DNA from 2 places in the Rossellomorea sp. H136 genome. Region 2 is predicted to be linked to the other one. Evidence: riboswitches for the same ligand, from Rfam matches in the RefSeq annotation. Region 2 holds a riboswitch; the other holds the start of a gene.
What was found. A riboswitch is a leader RNA that binds a small molecule or an ion and turns the genes downstream of it on or off. The one in region 2 is predicted to bind S-adenosylmethionine.
Positions count from the first base shown of each region.

Region 1: another riboswitch for S-adenosylmethionine. It lies ahead of ACYH0O_RS23980 (sugar ABC transporter substrate-binding protein); the one in region 2 lies ahead of mmuP (S-methylmethionine permease).

Region 1 is NZ_CM166371.1:4,783,664-4,794,947, reverse strand. It holds gene icmF (fused isobutyryl-CoA mutase/GTPase IcmF) at 1-2,458, shown strand, start outside; gene ACYH0O_RS23995 (hypothetical protein) at 2,958-3,140, shown strand; gene rpoE (DNA-directed RNA polymerase subunit delta) at 3,301-3,870, shown strand; gene ACYH0O_RS23985 (CTP synthase) at 4,364-5,968, shown strand; SAM riboswitch class I at 6,169-6,275, shown strand; gene ACYH0O_RS23980 (sugar ABC transporter substrate-binding protein) at 6,371-7,456, shown strand; gene ACYH0O_RS23975 (sugar ABC transporter ATP-binding protein) at 7,473-9,008, shown strand; gene ACYH0O_RS23970 (ABC transporter permease) at 8,977-9,966, shown strand; gene ACYH0O_RS23965 (DUF2529 domain-containing protein) at 10,248-10,781, opposite strand; gene ACYH0O_RS23960 (response regulator) at 10,985-11,284, shown strand, end outside.
Region 2 is NZ_CM166371.1:1,256,833-1,268,116, reverse strand. It holds gene ACYH0O_RS06360 (amidase family protein) at 1-421, opposite strand, end outside; gene mmuM (homocysteine S-methyltransferase) at 792-1,742, opposite strand; gene mmuP (S-methylmethionine permease) at 1,711-3,123, opposite strand; SAM riboswitch class I at 3,218-3,324, opposite strand; gene ACYH0O_RS06345 (hypothetical protein) at 3,461-3,610, shown strand; gene ACYH0O_RS06340 (hypothetical protein) at 3,623-3,862, shown strand; gene ACYH0O_RS06335 (ABC transporter permease) at 4,411-6,627, opposite strand; gene ACYH0O_RS06330 (ABC transporter ATP-binding protein) at 6,627-7,328, opposite strand; gene ACYH0O_RS06325 (TetR/AcrR family transcriptional regulator) at 7,331-7,954, opposite strand; gene thiE (thiamine phosphate synthase) at 8,094-8,750, opposite strand; gene thiD (bifunctional hydroxymethylpyrimidine kinase/phosphomethylpyrimidine kinase) at 8,747-9,559, opposite strand; gene thiM (hydroxyethylthiazole kinase) at 9,580-10,374, opposite strand; gene ACYH0O_RS06305 (cysteine hydrolase family protein) at 10,537-11,109, opposite strand; gene ACYH0O_RS06300 (protein adenylyltransferase SelO) at 11,240-11,284, opposite strand, start outside.

The DNA.
Region 1 (11,284 bases), 1.4 Mb from region 2:
TCTTGCTACCCGTGGGTCGAAAACAGAGCTTTCACTGGCCATCAAGGATGCCATCAATGTGGTCAAAGCGGCAGGCTATGACCTGATCGTCGTTGAAACGAGCGGGATCGGTCAGGGAGATGCGGAAATCGCTGAAATCTGTGATATGTCCATGTATGTGATGACAAGTGAGTTCGGTGCTCCGTCCCAGCTTGAGAAAATCGATATGATTGATTTTGCCGACCTTATAGTAATCAATAAATTTGAGCGCAAAGGCTCAGAGGATGCAAGACGTCAAGTGCAAAAGCAGTATCAGCGCAGTCATTTGCTTTTTGATAAAGACTTAGATGAGATGCCGGTATACGGAACGATTGCCAGTCAGTTCAATGATCCAGGTACGAATGCCTTGTTTGCAGCGATCGTTGAAACCGTGAATAATAAAATGGAACTTGATTGGAAAACGAGTTTCTCCAAAGACGTGGATGTGGAAAAGCAAAACGTCATCATTCCAAACAATCGCCGTTACTATCTGCGGGAGATTGCGGAAACGGTCCGGAACTATCATAAAAAAGCCGAAGAGCAGGTGAATCTCGCCCGAAGATTGTTCCAATTAGAAGGGACAATCGAAGCCGTTAACGAAAAGGAAACGAATGATGGGGTCGTTACATCTCTTCAGACGTTGAAAGATGAAGTCGAAAATAAATTAACAACAGAATCGAAACAGATTTTAGAGAAATGGGACTCTTTAAAAGAGACCTACAGCAAAGATCAATTCATCACAAAAATCCGTGATAAAGAAATCGTCACCGAGTTAAAGACAAAGAGCTTATCGGGGCTTAATATCCCGAAAGTGGCCCTTCCGAAATATAAAGACTACGGTCAGATTCTGGATTGGGTATATAAAGAAAATGTTCCAGGGTCGTTCCCATACACAGCAGGAGTGTTTCCTTTTAAACGAAAAGGGGAGGATCCGAAGCGTCAGTTTGCAGGGGAAGGCACACCTGAACGGACGAATCGCCGTTTCCATTATCTATCTAAGGATGATGATGCGAAACGCCTGAGTACAGCCTTTGACTCTGTAACCTTGTATGGTGAAGATCCGGATCACCGCCCGGACATTTACGGTAAGGTCGGAGAGAGCGGAGTGAGCATCTGTACACTTGAAGACATGAAGAAGCTGTATGCCGGCTTTGATCTATGTGCGCCTTCTACGTCGGTATCCATGACGATCAATGGTCCGGCACCGATCATCCTTGCCATGTATATGAACACGGCGATCGATCAGCAGATCCGCATGAAGGAAGAGGAGCTTGGCCGAGTCCTGACAGTGGAAGAATACGTGGAAGTGAAGGAACAAACCCTTCAAGTCGTCCGTGGTACCGTGCAGGCAGATATTTTAAAAGAAGATCAAGGACAAAATACTTGTATCTTCTCAACGGAATTCGCCCTTCGCATGATGGGTGACATTCAGCAGTACTTCATCGATCATAAAGTACGAAACTATTACTCTGTTTCGATTTCCGGCTACCATATTGCAGAAGCGGGAGCCAATCCGATTTCACAGCTTGCCTTCACACTGGCGAACGGGTTTACTTACGTAGAATACTATTTAAGTCGCGGAATGGACATCAATGCGTTTGCACCAAACTTATCGTTCTTCTTCTCGAACGGTCTGGATCCCGAGTATACGGTGATCGGCCGTGTGGCCCGCCGCATTTGGTCAACGGTGATGCGTGATAAATACGGCGCCAATGAGAGAAGTCAAAAGCTGAAGTATCATATTCAAACATCCGGTCGTTCTCTTCATGCCCAGGAGATTGACTTTAACGATATCCGTACTACGCTTCAAGCCTTGATGGCCCTGCAGGATAACTGTAACTCCCTGCATACCAATGCCTATGATGAAGCTATCACGACACCTACAGAGGAATCCGTCCGCCGTGCCATGGCGATCCAGATGATCATCACGAAAGAACACGGATTATCCAAAAATGAAAATCCGCTTCAAGGATCGTTCATCGCAGAAGAGCTGACCGATCTGGTGGAGGAAATGGTTCTGACCGAATTTGATCGCCTGAATGATCGAGGAGGCGTACTTGGATCGATGGAAACTCAGTATCAACGAGGGAAAATCCAAGAGGAATCCATGTACTACGAAATGAAAAAGCATTCCGGAGAACTTCCAATTGTGGGAGTGAACACGTACCTGAATCCAACTCCACCTTCAGAAGAACAAATGGACAGCATGGAACTTGCACGTGCAACGAAGGAAGAAAAAGAAACACAAATCCATAACCTGCAAGACTTCCAATCACAACATAAAGATCAATCCGAAGAAGCACTGACCCGCTTAAAACAAGCTGCAGTGAACGGAGGAAACATCTTTGAAGAACTCATGGAAACAGTAAAAGTAGCCAGTCTCGGCCAAATAACACGCGCCCTCTACGAAGTAGGCGGACAGTATCGCCGTAATATGTAAAGAAATCATGAAGAAGTGGAGACTACTGTAGGGGTGCAGTGGTCTCTTTCTCTAGGCGGGCAATCTATATGATGATCAATGGACATATTCATAGCGATGGGGGAGTTGTGTTTTATTAAGACTGTTTTCTATAATAAATAGGTCTGCCTTGTGATTAGAAAGTAATGTTAGCTAAGTTGATTCTCGCTGCAGGTGCTCGACTCCTGCGGGGATAGCGGGAAAGTTGAGACCCCCACAGGGCAAAGCCCGAGGAGGCTCAACTCACGCCACGCGGAAATCAACCACTACTCGCTTTTTTTAAGATCGATAAAGTTTATGAGAATAGTCGAGAATAAAAATAACTCAACAAGTTTAAAAAATCCAAATATCGTCTATCCTTTAAACAAAATCAACCAATTTTAACACGATCTTAATAGTAGTCAGGTATCATTTCCTATATAATGAAAATTGTCAGATTAGTGAGAGGATAAGAACGATACATACGTTTGGATGTGAGACTGTGAAGACCATTTTTCGTTATATACTATTAGCCATCATCATATTTGCTGCAGTACTTCTATATCAATTGCAATTAGGAGCGATTCCTTTTTTTCTACTCTCTTTCTATCTTTTCTATGAAGCCTTCCGTGTGATTCGAAACGGAGAAAAAGAAGAGAAATGGGAAAGCAGCAGACCCTCCTGACGCCAGTTGTGAAAAAAATGCAAGAAAAACCAGATAGGTATAGCATAAAGTCTTTTCTATTGTTTATAATGATGAATATGGTTAAAATTGATAATGGAGAAATTTTGCCCTTTTTTACTCTACTTAGTAGAGTCTGAAATAGAGAAAGGAAGTGCGTTAATTGAGTCTTAAGCAGTTATCCAAAGAAGAATTACGTCAAACATCATTCATTGAGTTGGCACATGAGATTTTAACAGAGAAAAAGAAAGCGATGCCTTTCGAAGACGTAGTCAAAGAAATTAAAGGTTTGCTTGAAATCTCTGAAAAAGAGGTTCGCAGCCGCTTACTTCAATTCTACACGGACCTTAATGTCGAGGGACGTTTTATTGCGATGGGCGATAACAGTTGGGGATTAAGAGAATGGTATCCGGTGGATCAAATCGAGGAAGAAACCGTTCCAACGATGAAATCCAGCAAAAAGAAAAAAGCGAAGAAAAAAGACGATGAAGATTTAGATCTTGAAGATTTCGATGACCTGGACGATGAAGATCTTGATTATGATGATCTTGATGACACGGACGATGACGATGATCTGACAGATGATGACGATGTAGATGCCGTTGACGACGATGCAGATGAAGATCTGGACATCGATGAAGACGAGGAAGAACTTGAAATCGATGAATTCGATGAAGACGAAGAAGAAGAAGAAGAAGAAGAAGATCTTGATGAGGAAAAGGACGATAAGTAATCTTCACCTCAGTTAAACATCAGACGCACCTATCAAAAAGCGCTTTTTGCCTTTTTGATAGGTTTTTTTATGGTCTTGAACCTTGTGCACCGAGTGATGCTATTGATTGAAAATTCCCTCATCATTCTATACTTGACTTCTTTCTTTGAGGAAGGTAGTATTTTATTTGGGCTCCTTAAAAAAGGACGAATTATGTATACAATGCTCCCCTTACATGTTTTGTAAGTGGGGCTTTTTTTATTTTATAAGAAGAAAGCTTTGCCGTAACAGGGTATTGTCTATTCCTTTATGTGTGGCGGATCGATTCTTTAAGACCCCTTACATTTTTATGTATATTGATAATAAGAGGCTGTCTTTTAACTGGATTATGCAGATGAATTTATATTAAGAGAATGGACTTGTCCTTCTTTGAACAAGATAAATTCATGACATACCTACAATAGACACCCTCTACTTTTTTTGAACCAAACTTACTTTGAAGGGGGACATATACATGACTAAGTATATTTTCGTAACAGGCGGCGTAGTGTCGTCACTAGGGAAAGGGATCACAGCAGCGTCCCTTGGAAGACTATTGAAAAACCGTGGAGTGAGTGTCACGATCCAGAAGTTCGATCCATACATCAACGTGGATCCGGGAACGATGAGTCCCTATCAGCATGGTGAAGTATTCGTAACAGATGATGGTGCGGAAACGGATCTTGACTTAGGTCACTATGAGCGTTTCGTTGACATTAATCTGACGAAATATAGCTCTGTGACAACGGGTAAAATCTATTCAACTGTACTGAAAAAAGAGCGTCGCGGTGATTATCTTGGTGGTACTGTACAAGTTATCCCACACATCACCAACGAAATCAAAGAACGCGTATACCGCGCTGGACGCGAGACGAATTCAGATGTCGTGATCACGGAAATCGGTGGAACGGTCGGGGATATCGAATCTCTACCATTCCTTGAAGCGATTCGCCAGATCAAGAGCGATGTAGGCCGTGACAACGTGATGTACATCCACTGTACTCTTGTACCTTACATCAAAGCAGCGGGTGAAATGAAAACAAAACCGACTCAGCATAGCGTAAAAGAGCTTCGCAGTCTAGGTATCCAGCCAAATGTCATCGTCGTGCGTACAGAAATGCCAATGACTCAAGACATGAAAGACAAAATCGCGTTATTCTGTGATATTGATAAAAATGCTGTCATCGAAGCAATGGATGCAGACACGCTTTACTCTGTACCACTTGCGCTTCAGGATCAAAAGCTTGATGAAATCACATGTCAGCACTTGAAACTTAACTGCCACGAAGCAGACATGACCGAGTGGAATGAACTCGTTGATCGCGTGAAAAACCTGTCTCGTAAAACAAGAATCGCCCTGGTAGGGAAATATGTAGAGTTGCAGGATGCATATATCTCAGTTGTGGAAGCCCTTCGTCATGCCGGTTATCATTTCGATAGCGACATTGAAGTAAGATGGTTGAACTCTGAGCTGATCGACAGCGCAAACGTAGCAGAAAAACTGGCGGATGTAGATGGAATCCTTGTACCAGGCGGTTTCGGTGACCGTGGAGTAGAGGGGAAAATCGCTGCGACTCAATATGCCCGTGAAAACAAGATTCCTTTCCTTGGAATCTGCCTTGGAATGCAGCTGGCATCTGTAGAATATGCACGTAATGTCCTCGGTCTTGAAGGAGCTCACTCTGCTGAGTTGGATCCTGAAACGCCATACCCGGTCATCGACCTGTTACCGGAACAAAAGGACATCGAAGATCTTGGTGGAACACTGCGCCTTGGACTATACCCATGTAAGCTGACGAAAGGTTCAAAAGCCTATACGGCCTATGATGGAGAAGTGGTTTACGAGCGTCACCGCCACCGCTTCGAATTCAACAATCACTACCGTGAGCAAATGGAAAAAGCCGGCTTCATCTTCTCAGGCACAAGCCCTGATGGCCGTCTTGTGGAAATCATCGAGCTAAGCGACCACCCATGGTTCGTCGCATCTCAGTTCCACCCTGAATTCACATCACGCCCGACACGTCCGCAGCCTCTATTCAGAGACTTCGTGGAAGCATCACTTGCGTATGGTGAGAAATAAGATTTCTTTCGGAACTGCTCTCCCTGGTTTGGGAGGGCGGTTTTTTTGTTATATTGGGTAATTTAAGAAAAATTAAGAAAAATTTTGTCAACTCTTCTTTAATCCTCTATAGAAAATTCCTAAAAAGAATATTGACAATATTCCCACATATCGTTAATATATCGATTATAGCGAAAGCGAACTATACCAAATTTCATAATCTCTTATAAAGAGTTGGCAGAGGGACTGGCCCGATGACGCCCGGCAACCTACCGTACACACGGAAAGGTGCTAAAACCTGCAGGAAGAATTTCCTGAGTGATAAGAGTACGTTTATTTATATATAAACCTCTTTTCTCTTGGGAAAAGGGGTTTTTTTATTTGAAAAATTGAGGTATATCACCTCGGGAGGAGAAAAGAAAGATGAAAAAAACGACATCATTACTCGTATTACTCGCACTTATTTTCAGTTTAGTGGCTTGTCAGCCAAAGGTATCCCAGGAGGCGGACGCAGACAGTGGAGATAAGAAGGAAGCAACGTCTGATCATCCGTTAGCCAATAAAAAGATTGCCCTAATTATGCAAATCAATTTAGGGACATTTTCCGCTCAATACATAGAAGGTGTCAAAGAGCAGGTAGAGAAGTTTGGTGGAAAGGTTCAAGTATTTACGTCTGAAGGAGATTTGGCAAAAATGTCTTCTAACCTGGATGCGGCCATCAATCAAAAGTTTGATGGGATCCTTATCGATCATGGGACGAAAGAAGCACTGCAATCAGGGGTGGAAAAGGCGAAGGGACAAAGCATACCGGTTGTCGTGTTTGATGCGGATGTTGCAGCAGAAGAGGTGACGGTCCTCGAACAGGGGGATCAGCAAATGGCTGAACAAACCTTGACGAAGCTTTCAGATGAGCTTGGCGGTAAGGGTGAGATCGTGAAGATTTGGGTTGCGGGATTTGCACCGATGGAAAGACGCCAAGTGGCCTATCAGGAGTTTTTAGGGGGAAATCCCGACATTAAAGAGGTGGCAGCATTTGGAGCAGCTACTCAAAATACAGCACTCGATACACAGGCACAAATGGAGGCGATTCTGAAACAGTACCCGAATAAAGGTGACATCGATGCTGTCTGGGCTGCCTGGGATGAATTTGCGAAAGGCGCCGTCCGGGCAATCGAAGCGGCAGGGAGAGAAGAAATCAAAGTATATGGAATCGACATGAGTGATGAAGACCTGCAAATCATTCAAAAAGAGGGAAGCCCGTGGGTGGCATCGGCAGCCGTTGACCCGAAAGATATCGGCCGCGTGCAGGTGCGTTTCTTATATCAAAAGCTGGGTGGTCAAGATACACCTGAGAAAGTAAAGCTTGAGCCGGTCTTTATTGAGAAAGAAGCATTGCCTGAAGAAACGATCACGACAGATCAATTACACGAGCATGTAGATGGCTGGGGAGCAAGTGAGCAAGGCTATACAGATGAATTGAAAAACCTTGAAGGATCGTTCACAGAATAGAAAGGAGTTAGAAGAGATGACGTCTCCACTGTTAGAAATGATTGATATCAATAAAACCTTCTCAGGAGTGAAAGCCATAAAGACTGCAAGCTTCGATGTGAAAGAGGGAGAGGTTCATGCTCTGTTGGGGGCGAATGGTGCAGGTAAAAGCACGCTGATGAAGATTTTATCAGGAGCCTATGTGCAGGACAGCGGAGACATCATCCTTCACTCTGAGAAAAGAGACTATCAATCTCCGAAAGAAGCGAAGGAGCATGGCATTCATTGCGTATACCAGGAAGTGGACACGGCCATTGTCCCTGAACTATCTGTAGCGGAAAATATCGTCCTTGATCGGTTCTCACAAAAAGGCTCCTTCTTTATTACAAAGAAGTCATTAAAGAAAGAAGCGTTGGAGGCACTCAGACGCATCGGGGCAGAAGCAATCCCCCTCGGGCAGCCTGCGTCACATTTAAGTCTCGCTGAAAAGCAGCTGGTGCTCATTGCCAGGAGCCTGCTTCAAAAAGCGAAAATATTGATTTTAGATGAACCAACGGCACCATTGAGTTCATCTGAGACGGAAAAATTATTCCGTGTCATAGAAGATTTAAAGAAAGAGAGAGTAGGGATCATCTTCATCTCTCACAGACTCCCTGAAGTATTTGAGCTTTCGGATCGCATTACAGTCATGAGAGACGGAGAGACCATTGGAACGTACGAAACCCACTATACCACCTCCCAGAAAATCATTGAAGCCATGCTTGGAGGAACATATAGAGAAGAGTTTCAGAAAAGAAGGCTGCCAATTGGTGAAACACTTTACGAAGTGAAAGGGCTGGGAGATGGACAAAAGGTAAAGGATATCCATTTATCCGTAAAAGCAAGTGAAGTAGTCGGAGTGGTAGGACTTGTGGGAGCGGGAAAAACCGAGCTTGCCAAAGCCTTATTTGGAGCATCTCAGGTAGAATCGGGTGACCATTTTCTGAAAGGGAAGAAGCTCAGAATTCACTCTCCCCGGGATGCCGTTCAAAATGGTCTGGCACTTATACCTGAAGAAAGACGAAAAGAAGGGTTGTTCATTCATGAATCCGTGCAGCACAACCTTAGCTTCCCTTCTTTAAGAAAAGTTTCCAACTGGTTATGGATCAACGGACGCAAAGAACGTGAGCTGGCCCGTGAAAAAATCCGATCCCTGGGAATAAAAACCGCTCATGAAGGAATCCAGGCGAACTTTTTAAGTGGGGGAAATCAACAGAAGGTTTCAATCGGAAAGTGGCTTTCAGATGAAGCTTCGGTGTTTTTATTTGATGAACCGACGAAGGGTGTGGACGTGGGAGCGAAGAAGGAGATCTTCTCTCTGATTCAATCCCTTGCAGAAAAAGAGAAGGGCATTCTCTACTTTTCCTGTGAAATACAAGAAATCCTGGCGATCTCGGACCGGATTCTCGTCATGTATGATGGCCGGATCGTCAAAGCACTGACAAAAGAAGAAGCAACTCAAGAACTCATATTGTTTTATGCTTCAGGAGGGATCCAAGCGCATGAAAGGCAAGATACTCGACTTACTATTTAAATACGGTGCCATCGTGTTGATGGCCGCAATTCTTATATTTTTCAGCTTATATAACCCATTTTTCTTCACATATGGAAATCTATCAGACATTCTCCGCTCAATTTCCATCGTCACATTGGTCGCCATCGGGGTTACCTTTACCCTTGTCGTGGATGGCTTTGACTTGTCAGTGGGTTCAACGGTTTCCCTGTCTACCGTTGTGACGGCTTCTTTGATGGTCTGGTATGAAGCTCCGTTGTGGATCGTGCTCCTTGTTCCATTGTTGGTGGGAGCGGGAGTCGGGTTATTCAATTCGCTATTGATCGTGAAGTTTGGAATTCCGGATTTGCTTGCTACACTAGGGGCCATGTATATCATTTCAGGTGTCCATCGGACGTATACAGAAGGATACTCGATCTACAATAATATGCCGATGACAACTGGTGGGACAGCACCTGGGGAATTTTCCGAAGCCTTCCTCTGGATCGGCCAGGGAAAGTGGCTTGGATTGCCGGTACCGGTATGGATCATGCTCGTGTTGGTCGGTATCGTCTATGTAATCATGCATTTCACGAGATGGGGACGCGTTTTGTACATGACAGGAGGTAACGCGGAAGCGTCTCGCTTATCAGGTGTCAGAGTGACGCGGGTGAAATTGATTGCCTACGTTCTCTCAGGTATATTCGCATCGATTGGAGGAATCCTGTTCACGGCCCGGGTCGGATCAGGACAGATGGATGCCGGTGCCCCGCTCCTGATGGAAGCAGTCGCCGCTGTGTTTGTCGGCTTTTCCGTCTTGGGTGCAGGAAAACCGAATATCCTCGGAACCTTCTTTGGGGCAGCCTTGATAGGAGTCCTCCTGAATGGATTGACGATGATGAATCTACCATACTATGCATTTGAAATAATTAAAGGAAGCGTACTGGTATTGGCATTGGCAGTGACGTATGTGCATGCCAGGAAGGTGCGTGGGGCTTGAATTTGTTGTGGGGAGAGGGCCTTTTAATGGTGCCTCTCTTTTTTTTGTGAAAATCAACCTTTGGTGCCACATGGAATCCAGTAGAAATGTGTATGGGAAAGGTTATCGACCGTTATCGGAATTTATCAACCTTCATATCGTTTTATCAACCGTTCTTTCATTATATCAACCTTATTTTCAAGATATCGATCGTTCTACAATGAACGACAACTTTCGCGGAGTGCGTCTATCAGAACATATCATTAAAAAACCCGTCCCCCAACCAGGAACGGGCCTATCTTCTACTCCTCAAACTCCTCCAACATCTCACGGATCACAAACCCAAGGGCAAAATAAAGATAAAGGGCCGCCATGCTGGAAGGAAAGCTCACCCGCTCACCGATCTCATCGCCTGGAAGCATGCCCTTGATCACTTTCGTATCTAAATGAACATCGGCTAAGTCCACCAGATTCTCTTCATTCTCTTCACCCTCTACCAACCCAGAGACTGCCGCGAATGGGACACCTTCATCAGCCAGTTTTTTCCCTAACTCCACGGCATCCTCATCAGTTGAAAAACGGCTGACGACTAATACTCGATCAGCTTCCGTCAGCGGGATGGAACCATTGTATCTTTTAGCGGAAGGAAGAGGTTCAGCTCCAAACAAGGCCTCGGCTGTGACAGCTTCCATTTCCCCGTAGCCCTTAATATAGATATTTCCTTGTCCGATGGCGGCTTGAGCCAGCAGGCGGGCACCGTCTTCGATTTCGAATTCCTGCTTATCATAAATGCGTTTGAACAGTCCAGTTAACTGTGTCGTGAACATTTTTATCATGGAATAAACTCTCCTTATATATTTGCTTCGACATTTGTCATCGTAACGCTTATTATAAAGGGGAAAAAGGTCTTAAGTAAAATCTTGATTAGAAGCAGGATTTTTTACAGTAAAAAGAGAATTAGTAATAAATATACAATTATTAGTCGGTTATTTAGCTCAGTAATACATAATTTACTTTAATACGAAGGGGATTGAGACGGATGAACGAGAAAATTCTTATTGTAGACGATCAATTTGGTATTAGGATTCTATTAAATGAAGTGTTACAAAAGGAAGGCTACCAAACATTTCAGGCAGCGAACGGAATCCAGGCGCTTGAAATTGTAGATCAGCATTCCCCTGATTTGGTTTTGCTGGATATGAAAATTCCGGGTATGGATGGGATCGAAATTTTGAAGAGAATGAAGCAGAAGGATGCAGATATCCGCGTCATTATTATGACTGCGTACGGGGAACTGGACATGATTCAGGAAGCAAAGGATCTGGGAGCGCTTACTCAC
Region 2 (11,284 bases):
ACGGATTTCTTGTCGCACCGTGATGTGAAGGTTCAGTAACAGCCACTAAAGCAAATTCAGGCACATTCGTTTGCCCGAGAATAACCACACCTGCTTCCCGCAATCTCCTGGTGTACTCTGCATCTTTCTTCGCTCGGTAGGTTCGAAGTGATCTTGAACCTGCTGTCATAGGCTCCCCTTCTATTTCCTGAGTGATATTTTTCAATAGCATCGGTACACCCGCGAATGCTCCAGTAAGTTCTTTGTCTGCAACCTCCCTCGCCTGTTCATACATTTTATGAATCACTGCGTTCAACTTCGGGTTGTGGGCTTCTGTTTTTTTAATGGCCTCTTCAACCAATTCTTTAGGATGAACTTCTTTTTTCTTCACTAATTCTGCGAGCCCTAAACCGTCGTAGTTTTTATAATGAAAACCTTGCATCCTGCTCACCCCTATTGATTATGTATCTATGACTTTCTACATAATGGGAAAATATCCTTTTTTTAATAGAAATCAATAACACTGTTGACAAAAAAATACGGTAGTCACCCAATACAGTAGCACCTATGATTGAGGGCGGCGTCTTTATTAGAGTTTATCTGCCGATGGATACTGGTGTAAAAGACTCAAAAACCTCGCTTTAGATCAAGGTATGACAATGGTCTCAGATTACTTCCATCAAGATCAAATCGGGAAATCACCTGAAGACTTGCTGATAAAAGAGACGTTTTCTATTAAATGATAGTGGCGATAATAATACAAAAGCTCAAGTGATTCTATCACTTGGGCTTTTCTATGTAAGTGCTATTGTCTATCTCCATCTCTTCGCCAACGCCTCAATATGACCCGGATTTGTTCGGCAGCAACCACCAATGATACGGGCACCTGCCTCGTACCAAATTTCTGATTGCTCATCAAACGAGCACCCCCCTTCCTCCCCATGCCACGTTTTAGTCTCTGCATTGTAAGTCTCACCTGAGTTCGGGTACAGGATGATTGGTTTGTCAGTGTTTCTGCTTAGTACGCTAATCGCTTTATTCGCCGCAGGCATCGGTGTACAATTCACACCAATCGCAGCGATTTGTTCATCATCAATGAACTCGCGCGCGCACTCCTCAATCCCCGTTCCATCACTTATCGAATCACCATCCTTTAATGAAAAAGACAGCCAGGCACAGGTATCCGGAAATGCTTTCAAAAGAGAAGCTAGCACCCTTGCTTCCTGTAAGGACGGGATGGTTTCGAACGCCAGCAAATCAGCACCTGCCTCCACTAATGCCTCGATTCTTGGAAAATGGAAATCTGCTAAATGTTGATCACATACTCCATAATTACCATCGTATTCAGAGCCGTCAGCAAGGTATGCCCCGTAAGGTCCTACAGACCCTGCAACGATTGGTTTCGGCCGATTCGAATTTTCCATCTCTTCCTTCCAAAAGTTATCCCTAGCCTGTTTGGCAAGAGTAACCGTTTTCTTGATTAATTCCAGCGCTTCGGGTTTCTCTATTCCGCGCTTTCGAAAACCATCCACCGTTGCCTGGTAGCTGGCTGTAATCGCACAATCAGCTCCTGCACGGAAATAATCGGCATGAACCTTTTCAATCGATTCCGGATTTTCAAGGAGTACACGGGCAGACCAAAGGGGATCGTTTAAATCACAGCCATGGGATTCCAGCTCTGTGGCTAATGCTCCATCTAAAATAAATGGGGAATGTTTTTGTAAAATAGCATCAATGGGATTTAGCTTCAGTTGATTCGACATAACCTTTTCCTCTTTTCTTAACGTATTGTGTGAGATAATAGCTTCCATAACAAATGGCGATAAACGGGATTCCGCAATAAAGGGCTATCCTCTGAGTGGGCTCAAAGGCAATGCCGATACAGGAAGCGAGACAAAGCAGGAATGACGCAATGGGAACGAGTGGATATAGCGGCGTTCGATAAGCAAGGTCTTTCACATCGTTTCCTTCCCTTATGTACTGTCTACGAAATAGAAATTGGGCTGCACTAATGCTCATCCACACGATCACTACAGCAAGACCTGAGACAGAAATCAATACGATGTAGACCGTCCCCGGTGCAATGATGCTTGAAAGCAAGGCCAGCCCCCCTCCAAGCATGCTGCAAACTATCGCATTGAGAGGGATTCCCCGATCTGTCAATTTGGCAAAAACCGGTGAGATCATTTGCTTATCAGCCAGTGACCATAGCATTCTGGAAGAAGCATACAGACCGGAGTTTGCCGCTGATAAAATGGCCGTTATAATCACAAAATTCATGATATCGGCGGCATACGGGATTCCAATCCCTCCAAGCACCGCTACGAAAGGACTTTCCAATACACCGGCTGACTGACTCGGCAATAAAGCAGATAATACTACAATCGTCCCTACATAAAAGATGATCAATCTCACAAGCGTGGTGCGGATGGCTTTAGGAATCGATTTTGATGGATCCTCTGTTTCTCCCGCTGCGACCCCTATCAATTCTGTTCCTGAAAAAGCAAAATTGACGGCAAGCATGGTCATCAGAATGGCAAATGCTCCATTCGGAAACAACCCTGAACTTGTGATATTCGAGAAAAACGGAGCGGGCTCTGAATGACTGAGAGGGATGAATCCGACGATCGCGCCTACCCCAATTACAATAAACGCAACGATCGCAATCACTTTTACTAAAGAAAACCAAAATTCAGATTCAGCAAAAAACCGGACTGACAACGCATTAAGTCCAAAAATCAACGCAGCAAAGACTGCGCTCCAGATCCATACACTAATCGAAGGAAACCAACGCTGCATCATCAAGCCAGCCGCCGTAAACTCCGACCCCAATGCCACTGTCCATGACAGCCAATATAACCAGCCCACCGTGTACCCGGTCCCAGGTCCAATGAACTTTGCAGCATAACTATGAAAGGATCCCGTTTCTGGCATGTAGACAGAAAGCTCACCTAAACAAAGCATCACAAGATACACCACCAGCGCCCCAACCAAATAAGCAAGGATCGTCCCAAATGGTCCTGCCTGATGAATCGTATACCCCGAACTCAAGAAAAGCCCGGTTCCGATCACCCCTCCAAGAGAAAGCATCACTAAATGACGTGTCTTCATCGCTCTTTTAAAACTCTGTCCTGCGTTTCCCATCAAAAACACCCTTCCTTCTAAATATATTGTGGAAAAAGTGAACAAACAAAAAACGCACCCTGAACGAGTGCGTCACCGACAAATAAAAAGATTGCTCCTATCTATCAGGGTTTGAATCACCCGCTGGAATTAGCACAGTATCTTCACAGACCTGTTGCTGAGGCTTCAAAGGGCCAGTCCCTCCACCTCTCTGGATAAGAAATATGTAGATTTTTTAAAACTCTATCAATATATTGGAATAATGTCAAGACCATGAAACTGCTGGGTAGCCCAGCCTATCTGAATGTTACATTGAGGTGTAAAAAGGGAACAACTATATTAAAAAGGAGAAACCGCCATGCCAGAAGGTCCGGAAATCAGACGAGCCGCAGATTCAGTTGAAAGTGCTCTTAAAAGTAAAACCGTGGAAGATATATATTTTGCCTTCCCTCATTTAGAAGACTACGGGGATCTGCTAAAGGAGTCACTCGTGAAAAGGGAGGATTAGAAGGGAAAAGCCATGCTCATCCGCTTTGACAATGGGTACCCGATCTACTCCCACATTCAGCTTTACGGGAAATGGTATATCAGAAACCCGAAAACAAACCGCCAGCTCCGGTTGGCCAATGAAAATAAATCGGCACTTCTCTATAGTGCATCTGATATAGAGGTTCTTCGTGACGAAGAAGTGCCCGGGCACCCATTCGTCTCTCTCAAAAGTGGGACCCGATCTTTTAAGCGAAGAGGTATCAGTAGATGAGCTGATGGAACGGATGAAGGACAAACGATTCCGAAACCGCTGAACTCGAAGGATAACGTAAAAAAGAGGCTGGGACAAAAGTTTTTTAGCCTAAGTCAAACCCGAACAAACCTGCTTCTTAGTGTGCAGATTTGTTCGGGTTTATTATTTATTTTGGGTCCATTTGATTTTAGCAGTCTCCAGCGGTTGATTGGAGTGCAAGACGAAGACTCCTGCGGGAAAGTAGCTTATGTGAGACTTGTCCAGCTATAGGGCTTAGAGGCAAATGTCATAAGGCAGATCGTCCATGAAGGAAAAGAACGCCTTCAAGGCCGCTCCGCCTTATGCCAACCGCCTCTGAGCGAAGCCCCTCCGCTTTTCTACCCGCAGGCTTGTCGAGGAGGCTCACGGGCTACCCGCGGAAAGCGTAGTCTTGCACGGAAATCATTAGCGGTATGAAGAACCTACACTTCTATTGTTCGTATTTTTATCGTGGTTTTTTAGTTTTGTCCCAGCCTCATTTTCATATAAAACGCCATTTCTCACTCATAAATCCAAACTACCTGTCACTATTCCGTACTCCGGTTAATCGCTTCCTTCATGGAAACACCTTTCAATTTCCGGTGATTCAGCCATAGGGATACATAATACGATGCCAAGATGATGAAGAAGCTGATAAGGATACTTATCCAATTCAGCTTTACGGGAATCGTCACATTCATCTCTGAGGTGATCGAATTCATAAAGGCTGAAATCGATAGGAGCGTCACGGGAATACCTATCACATATCCAAGGATGATAAACCAAATATTGTAGCCTATCATCATGTCCATGATTGATTTCTCCCGATAACCGATGACCTTCATGAGTGAAATTTTGAATGAATTTTCTTCAATCAATAAGGAAATCAAAATATAGATGATGATGACAGCAATGATGGCAGCAACAAAGGCAATCGCTGCTACTCCATAGTTCAATGGCTTGATCATTTCCTTGAATCCGTCAATCGTATCGGATGATTTGGTTGTCGAAACGATCTTTTCTTTCGGTAGCGTGAGTTCTTTGTTTGAATAAATCTCCGTATAACTTCCTGAAGGATAGTCATTTAATTGGTTGAATTCCTCCAGAGGCATATAGATCATATTTCCAAGATACGATTCTGCTATGTGATCAATGGTGAGGTTAAAAGATTTGTCCGTCAATTCATTTGTCACATGAATCGAATCTCCTTCTTGAATCCCTAATTTATCCGAGAGTGATTTATTCATGATGACTGAATTGACCTTAAGCTCTCCCCCGCTGGAGTCCTTTAATCGAATGGCTGTATTATCTGATTTCAGGCCCGTAATCGTCAAACTCTCCTTATCTGTGGTAAAAGGAGCCACAGCTCCGATCTGTCCCGATTCAGGATGGTCAGTCTGTGGAGCTTTGAATAGATAGCTATACTCATAGTCGTACACTTGTTGAAAATTATCAGTCACCAGGTACTCCATCGAGTTCTTCGTGACGAAGCCGAACAACAATAATAATGTGGCGAATATCACACCGATGATCAAAAAGAGCGCTCTTGGAAGGTTTCGCATGATTTCCCGGATCACGAACTTCCGGCGGAACGGCAGCTTCTTTAGTTTAAATAACCGCTCCATTCTGCTTACTTTCACCTTTCGTTCCCCACCTTTTATTAAACTTACGGGCGGGATCTTCAAGACACGTTGAACCAAATAATAGGTTAACGGGATGAACAGAACAAGTGGTAACAATAAGCTCGTAAGCAAATAACCCACATGTGGCTTCACTTCTAATATAGGCAGATTATAATAAGCCGCAAAAGCTGATAGCAATGGATGCAAGGATACCCAGCCAAGGATCGTGCCCACGACACTCCCTGAGATGGCAAGAATCCCGGCATAGGAGAGATAATGACGGATAATTTCCCTTTTCCTGTAGCCAAGGGCATACAATGTACCGATTTGCACATATTCCTTTTTCATTAAACGCCACAATAATATGAGAATGATCACCATACTAATTAACAAAATGCCTATCGGAAGAAATTGTCCCATCTTTTTGACACCGGCAATATCCCCTTTGATGAAGGAAATGCGATTATTTTCTTTTTTATCTGTCCATTTGATGATCTGATTCGTTTGATTGATTTGCTTCTTCAGTTCTTCTGGGGAGGCAACTGAAAGGCGGACACTATAGTAAATCTGATGATCTTCCCATTTTGATACAACAGATTGTTTCACGATCGCGACACCGAATGCATCAGGATTTTTCAGAAAGCCCGTTTCTTCCTGTAATGGATAGATGTAATCCGGGATCGCCATAAATCCTGCAACACGAAATGTTTCCCCTCCCAGTTCAACCTCGTTTCCTATCGAAATGTCATGAGCTTTGGCAAAACTTTTATCCACTAAGATATCCCGCTCCGAGGACAGGTTTTCACCTTCCACGACAGAGTGGAGATTGACATCCTCAGTGGCATCCAACATCCTGAGTGTCGTATCTTTACTGTATGGGACATCCGCTACATACCTCTCGTCAATTTCGGCCCCATTCTGTTTTTCAATTTCTTTGATATCTTTCAAAGGCTGTTGTGTAATGAATTGAGCATCTTCAACCTTATTCTCCTTAAAAAACATCTGTAAATTATCAATGAGATTCGTTCCAGCTGAGGTAAATGAGTAAAACACAATGGAGCTGATCACGATCAGAAACCACGCAGAGAAAAACTGCGCCTTCTTTTCCATAATGGTCCGAAAGAGTCTTTTTCGAAGAGGCATCACCACTCCACCCCTTCAGCAGAGGTTTGATGTTCATTGACCAAGTCGGATTCAATTTTCCCATCCTTAAGTGTGATGACCCGGTTCGCCATGCTTTTGATCGCTTGATTATGTGTAATGATGAGGACTGTAGTGTTAAACTCTTTATTCACTTTCTCAATCAGCTGCAAAATTTCTTTTGATGTGCCGGAATCCAAAGCTCCCGTCGGTTCGTCACATAATAATAGTTTCGGAGCTTTCACGACAGCACGGGCGATCGATACTCTCTGCTGCTGCCCTCCGCTTAATTCACGCGGAAAGCGATCCTCCATCCCCGACAATCCAACGGCATCAATCACCTCTGGAATTGACAATGCCTTTGGAGTGAGATTCGCCGTCAATTCGATATTTTCATAGACCGTTAAATTCGGGATCAGATTATACATTTGAAAGACAAATCCAACGTCTTCCCGTCTATAATCCACGAGATGACGATCATTCAACTGGGTGATATCCTTCTCATTGATCTTGATACTTCCGGAATCAATCCCATCAATGCCGCCAATGGCATTCAACAAGGTGGATTTCCCCGAACCGGAAGGACCGAGAATGACGACAATTTCTCCCTCCTCCACTTGTATGTGAATATCCGTCAGAGCTTGAAATGTGGTTTGGCCGCTTTGATAGGTTTTATGAACTCCATTGATACTCAAGATGCTCATCTTCATTCCTTCTTTCCCGGTTTTATTTTCCCTTCAAATAAAAATCCTATATGCCTCGCCAGCTGTTCCTTGTACTCTTCGTGACTCATGGATTCGTTATACATGTAAAACATCGTATCCGACATGGCTGCACTAAAGATGGCATAAGCCGCTTCCTGTGGGTCAACCTTGACGAGAAAACAATCTGAATGGCTTTCGATCATAAACATGATCCATTTCATCATCTCTTCATCGATGCCGAATAACCCCTGCCTCAGGCGAATACTTTCCTCCACTTCCTCCGTCATCACGTGAAACAGCTCACGCCAAAACGCTTTCGGATAGTGCTGGAAAAACTCCGCAAACTCGTGCATGGCTCCAATCACACTCTGTACTAAATCACCTTCATCCTCGTATGGATCATCGAGTGCCCCCTTCATCTCCTCGGCTTCTTCTGTAAAAATACGGAGCAGCAATGATCCCTTAGAAGGAAAATAATTATAAATGGTCCCGGTTCCTACCCCGGCATCCTTTGCAATTTCAGCCATCGATGCCTGTTGGTATCCCTTCTCAGAAAAAATATGTTTCGCCGCTTCCATAATGTTCTGCTGTGTTTGCCGTTTTTTATCTTCTCGTAATCCTGCCATATTGTTGTTCCTCCTAAAATATGAACACGTTCATTTATGAATCTATTCATATTTTAGTTGGTATTTTTTTGAATGTCAAATAAGGCCTGCCTAAACACGTTAATTGAGCTAACGCGTTGGGGCAGGCCTGGTTTCATATTTATCGGGCGGGACGAACGGCTCTCTTCAATTCTCTCGCCGCTTCTGTGATGTTTTCGGCACCTGAAATGGCTGAGATCACCGATATTCCGTCCGCACCAGCATCGATGACTTCTTTGGCATTCATTGAGCTTATGCCTCCAATCCCCACAATCGGGATAGGAATATCGTTTATTCGAAAGCTTTTGATGATGTTCAAGCCATGAATTTTGACTGTGTCGTCTTTTGAAAGGGTGGGATAGATGGGACCAAGTCCTAAGTAATCCGCCCCATCGGCAATCGCTTGCTGCGCTTCGGCAAGAGTATGAGTGGAGACCCCAAGCCGTTTGTGACCGATTTTTTCCCGGACCATACTTGCCCTTTCATCTTCTTGACCGATATGAACCCCATCAGCCTCAATGGCTAAAGCCAATTCCACATCGTCATTTATGATAAAAGGGATCCCGGCGTCCTTACAAACCTTCTGCAATTTTTCTGCAAGTTTCATCTTTTCCTGTCCTTCTAAGGCACCCAAGCCTTTTTCCCGGAATTGAAAAAGGGTTATCCCACCTTCTATTGCTTGTTCTAACACATAGACCGGATCTTTCAGGCAGTTTGTACTACCCATAATAAAATAAAGAGTAAGAAAATCCTCTAATTGTTCTCGTTTATCCATCATTTCCTTTCACCTAATGTCTTGTTATTATAAGCCCAATGATTCGTCGGACCATGACCATTCCCAATACCAAGCGGGTTTTCAATGGCTGCCCGGATAAACGTTTTAGCCGTCTTGACCGCTTCCTTGATGTCCATTCCTTTAGCCAATTGAGCAGTAATCGCAGCCGAGAAGGTGCATCCTGTACCATGGGTATGAGATGTCTCGATTCTCGGTGAGACCATTTCCTCGAACGTAGTACCATCATAAAAGAGGTCGATCACCTGCTTACCATCGGCATGTCCACCTTTTATGACGACTGATTTGGCACCCATTTCAATCAGCATCTTAGAGGCATCTTTTCGATCGTCCAGTGTTTCAATCTTTATACCGGTGATTACTTCTGCTTCAGGTAAATTGGGAGTAATGACAGCAGAAAGCGGTATTAATTGTTCCTTTAATGCGCGAATAGCTTCATCTTGTAAAAGTTTGGCTCCGCCTTTTGCGATCATGACAGGATCCACCACAAGATTCTTCCAGCCATAATGATGGATTCGTTCACTTACCGCCTCAATGACTTCACCGGAATGCAGCATGCCCGTTTTTGACGCATGGGGTACAAGGTCTTGTCCAATCGCATCCAATTGCTGAACGATTCCTTCCATGGAAACTGGATACACGCCTTGAACGCCTAACGTGTTTTGAGCGGTTACGGCAGCGATGACCGACATCCCATAGGAACCAAGCTCGTGGAATGTTTTTATATCTGCCTGAATACCGGCTCCTCCTCCACTATCTGAACCTGCTATCGTCAATGCCTTATATACAGTCATGATACTAACACCTTTCCTCTTTAGATTCTCTCTACTTTTGCAAGTGCAGCATCTTCTTCACGAATGGAGGAAAGTTGATCGATGAATTCAATTTGAAAACTTCCCGGACCCTTTTCAGAAGTGACACCAGCTGCTTTTTCTGCTGCTATTCCATAAGCAGCAACTGCCGTTACAGCAGCTTTTAATGGATCTTTCTCAACGGCTGCAAACGCACCAATGACCGATGATAATAAACAGCCGGTCCCGGTGACCTTCGTTAAGATCGGATGACCATTCGCCACTGAATAGGTTCCTTGCCGGTTTGAGATGATATCGATTTTCCCGGTTATGACAACGGTACAATCCAATTGCGCCGCCACCTTTTGGGCTAATTCCACCGTGTCTCCCCCATCCGAGCCGACGTCTACACCTTTGATTGACCATTGTTCTCCTGCAACATGAGCCACTTCAGCGGCATTCCCTCTTAAGATGGAGACGTTTATTTCATTTAGGATTTTCCTTGCCATCTCGGTGCGGAATAAAGTTGCCCCTGCTCCAACCGGATCCAAAATAACAGCTATCCCTTTTTCATTTGCCGCTTTTCCCGCGATGATCATGCTATCGACGATGTCTGTCGATAAGGTTCCAATGTTAAGGACAAGGGCCCCTGCCAACTTCGCCATATCCCCTACTTCTTCTTTCGCATAGGCCATCACCGGGGATGCCCCGATAGAAAGCAAACCATTGGCCGTAAAATTCGTGACCACTACGTTCGTTATATTATGTACTAATGGATTTTCTTCTCGTACTCTCTGAACTAAATCATACATTCTCATTGTTCCTCCTTTGTCATTATGAAAGAAAGACGGGACCTGCCCCTGATATGCTACTACTATAGCATATCAGGGTTGAATCCAAATGAGAAAACACTTCAATTCAAGGACAAAAAAAAGCCCATTCCATCTGCTTTCTGCCAGACAAAATGGGCTTTTCTTATTCTACATTCCGTATTTCTCCCGATAAAAATCATGCTTCGGCTGAAACAACTCTTCATCAGATTGTCTGACGTCGGAGAAATGATCCACATTATAATGACCATTTAAAGCCTTGTTGTGGTGCTGGATAATTTGTTCAGCCTTTAACACGGATGAATCCTTCGTCGAGTGACCATCTGCTACCAAGGTTACGTCCAATCCATTAACCGTTGCATACCGAACAGCGGTGTCGATACAATATTCCGTTTGGCATCCCATGATTACGACATGTTCGACCTTTTTGTCTTTTAAAAAGCTTAGTAATGGCGTACTATAAAACGAATTGGTTGCTAATTTATCATACACAGCGGCATTGTCCGGAACATGGATATCCTTGTGAACCTGAAATCCATCACCTTCCCCGCCACCGACATCCTTATCCCGTATAAAGACGAGATGAGCACCCGCTTCGGTTGCCTTTTGGATGACCCGATTAATGTTTTCAATCAGCCTTTCTTTTTGAAATACGGCTTGTTCCCCTTCATTTCCTTCGATTAATTCCTGCTGGGCATCAATCACGAGCAATGCTTGGTTCAATAGAAAAACTCCTTTATCTCCATTTTTTTTCATCTATCTTTGAATAGTTTCGACTTATCAGTGAGAAAGTCCTCTTACACTCAAAAATAATGCAGGAAACCTTTTGGGCTTCCTGCATTAAGTTCATTCTTCATGTACCGCAATACGTTCTGTAAGCACGAGCAGATGGTTCAGG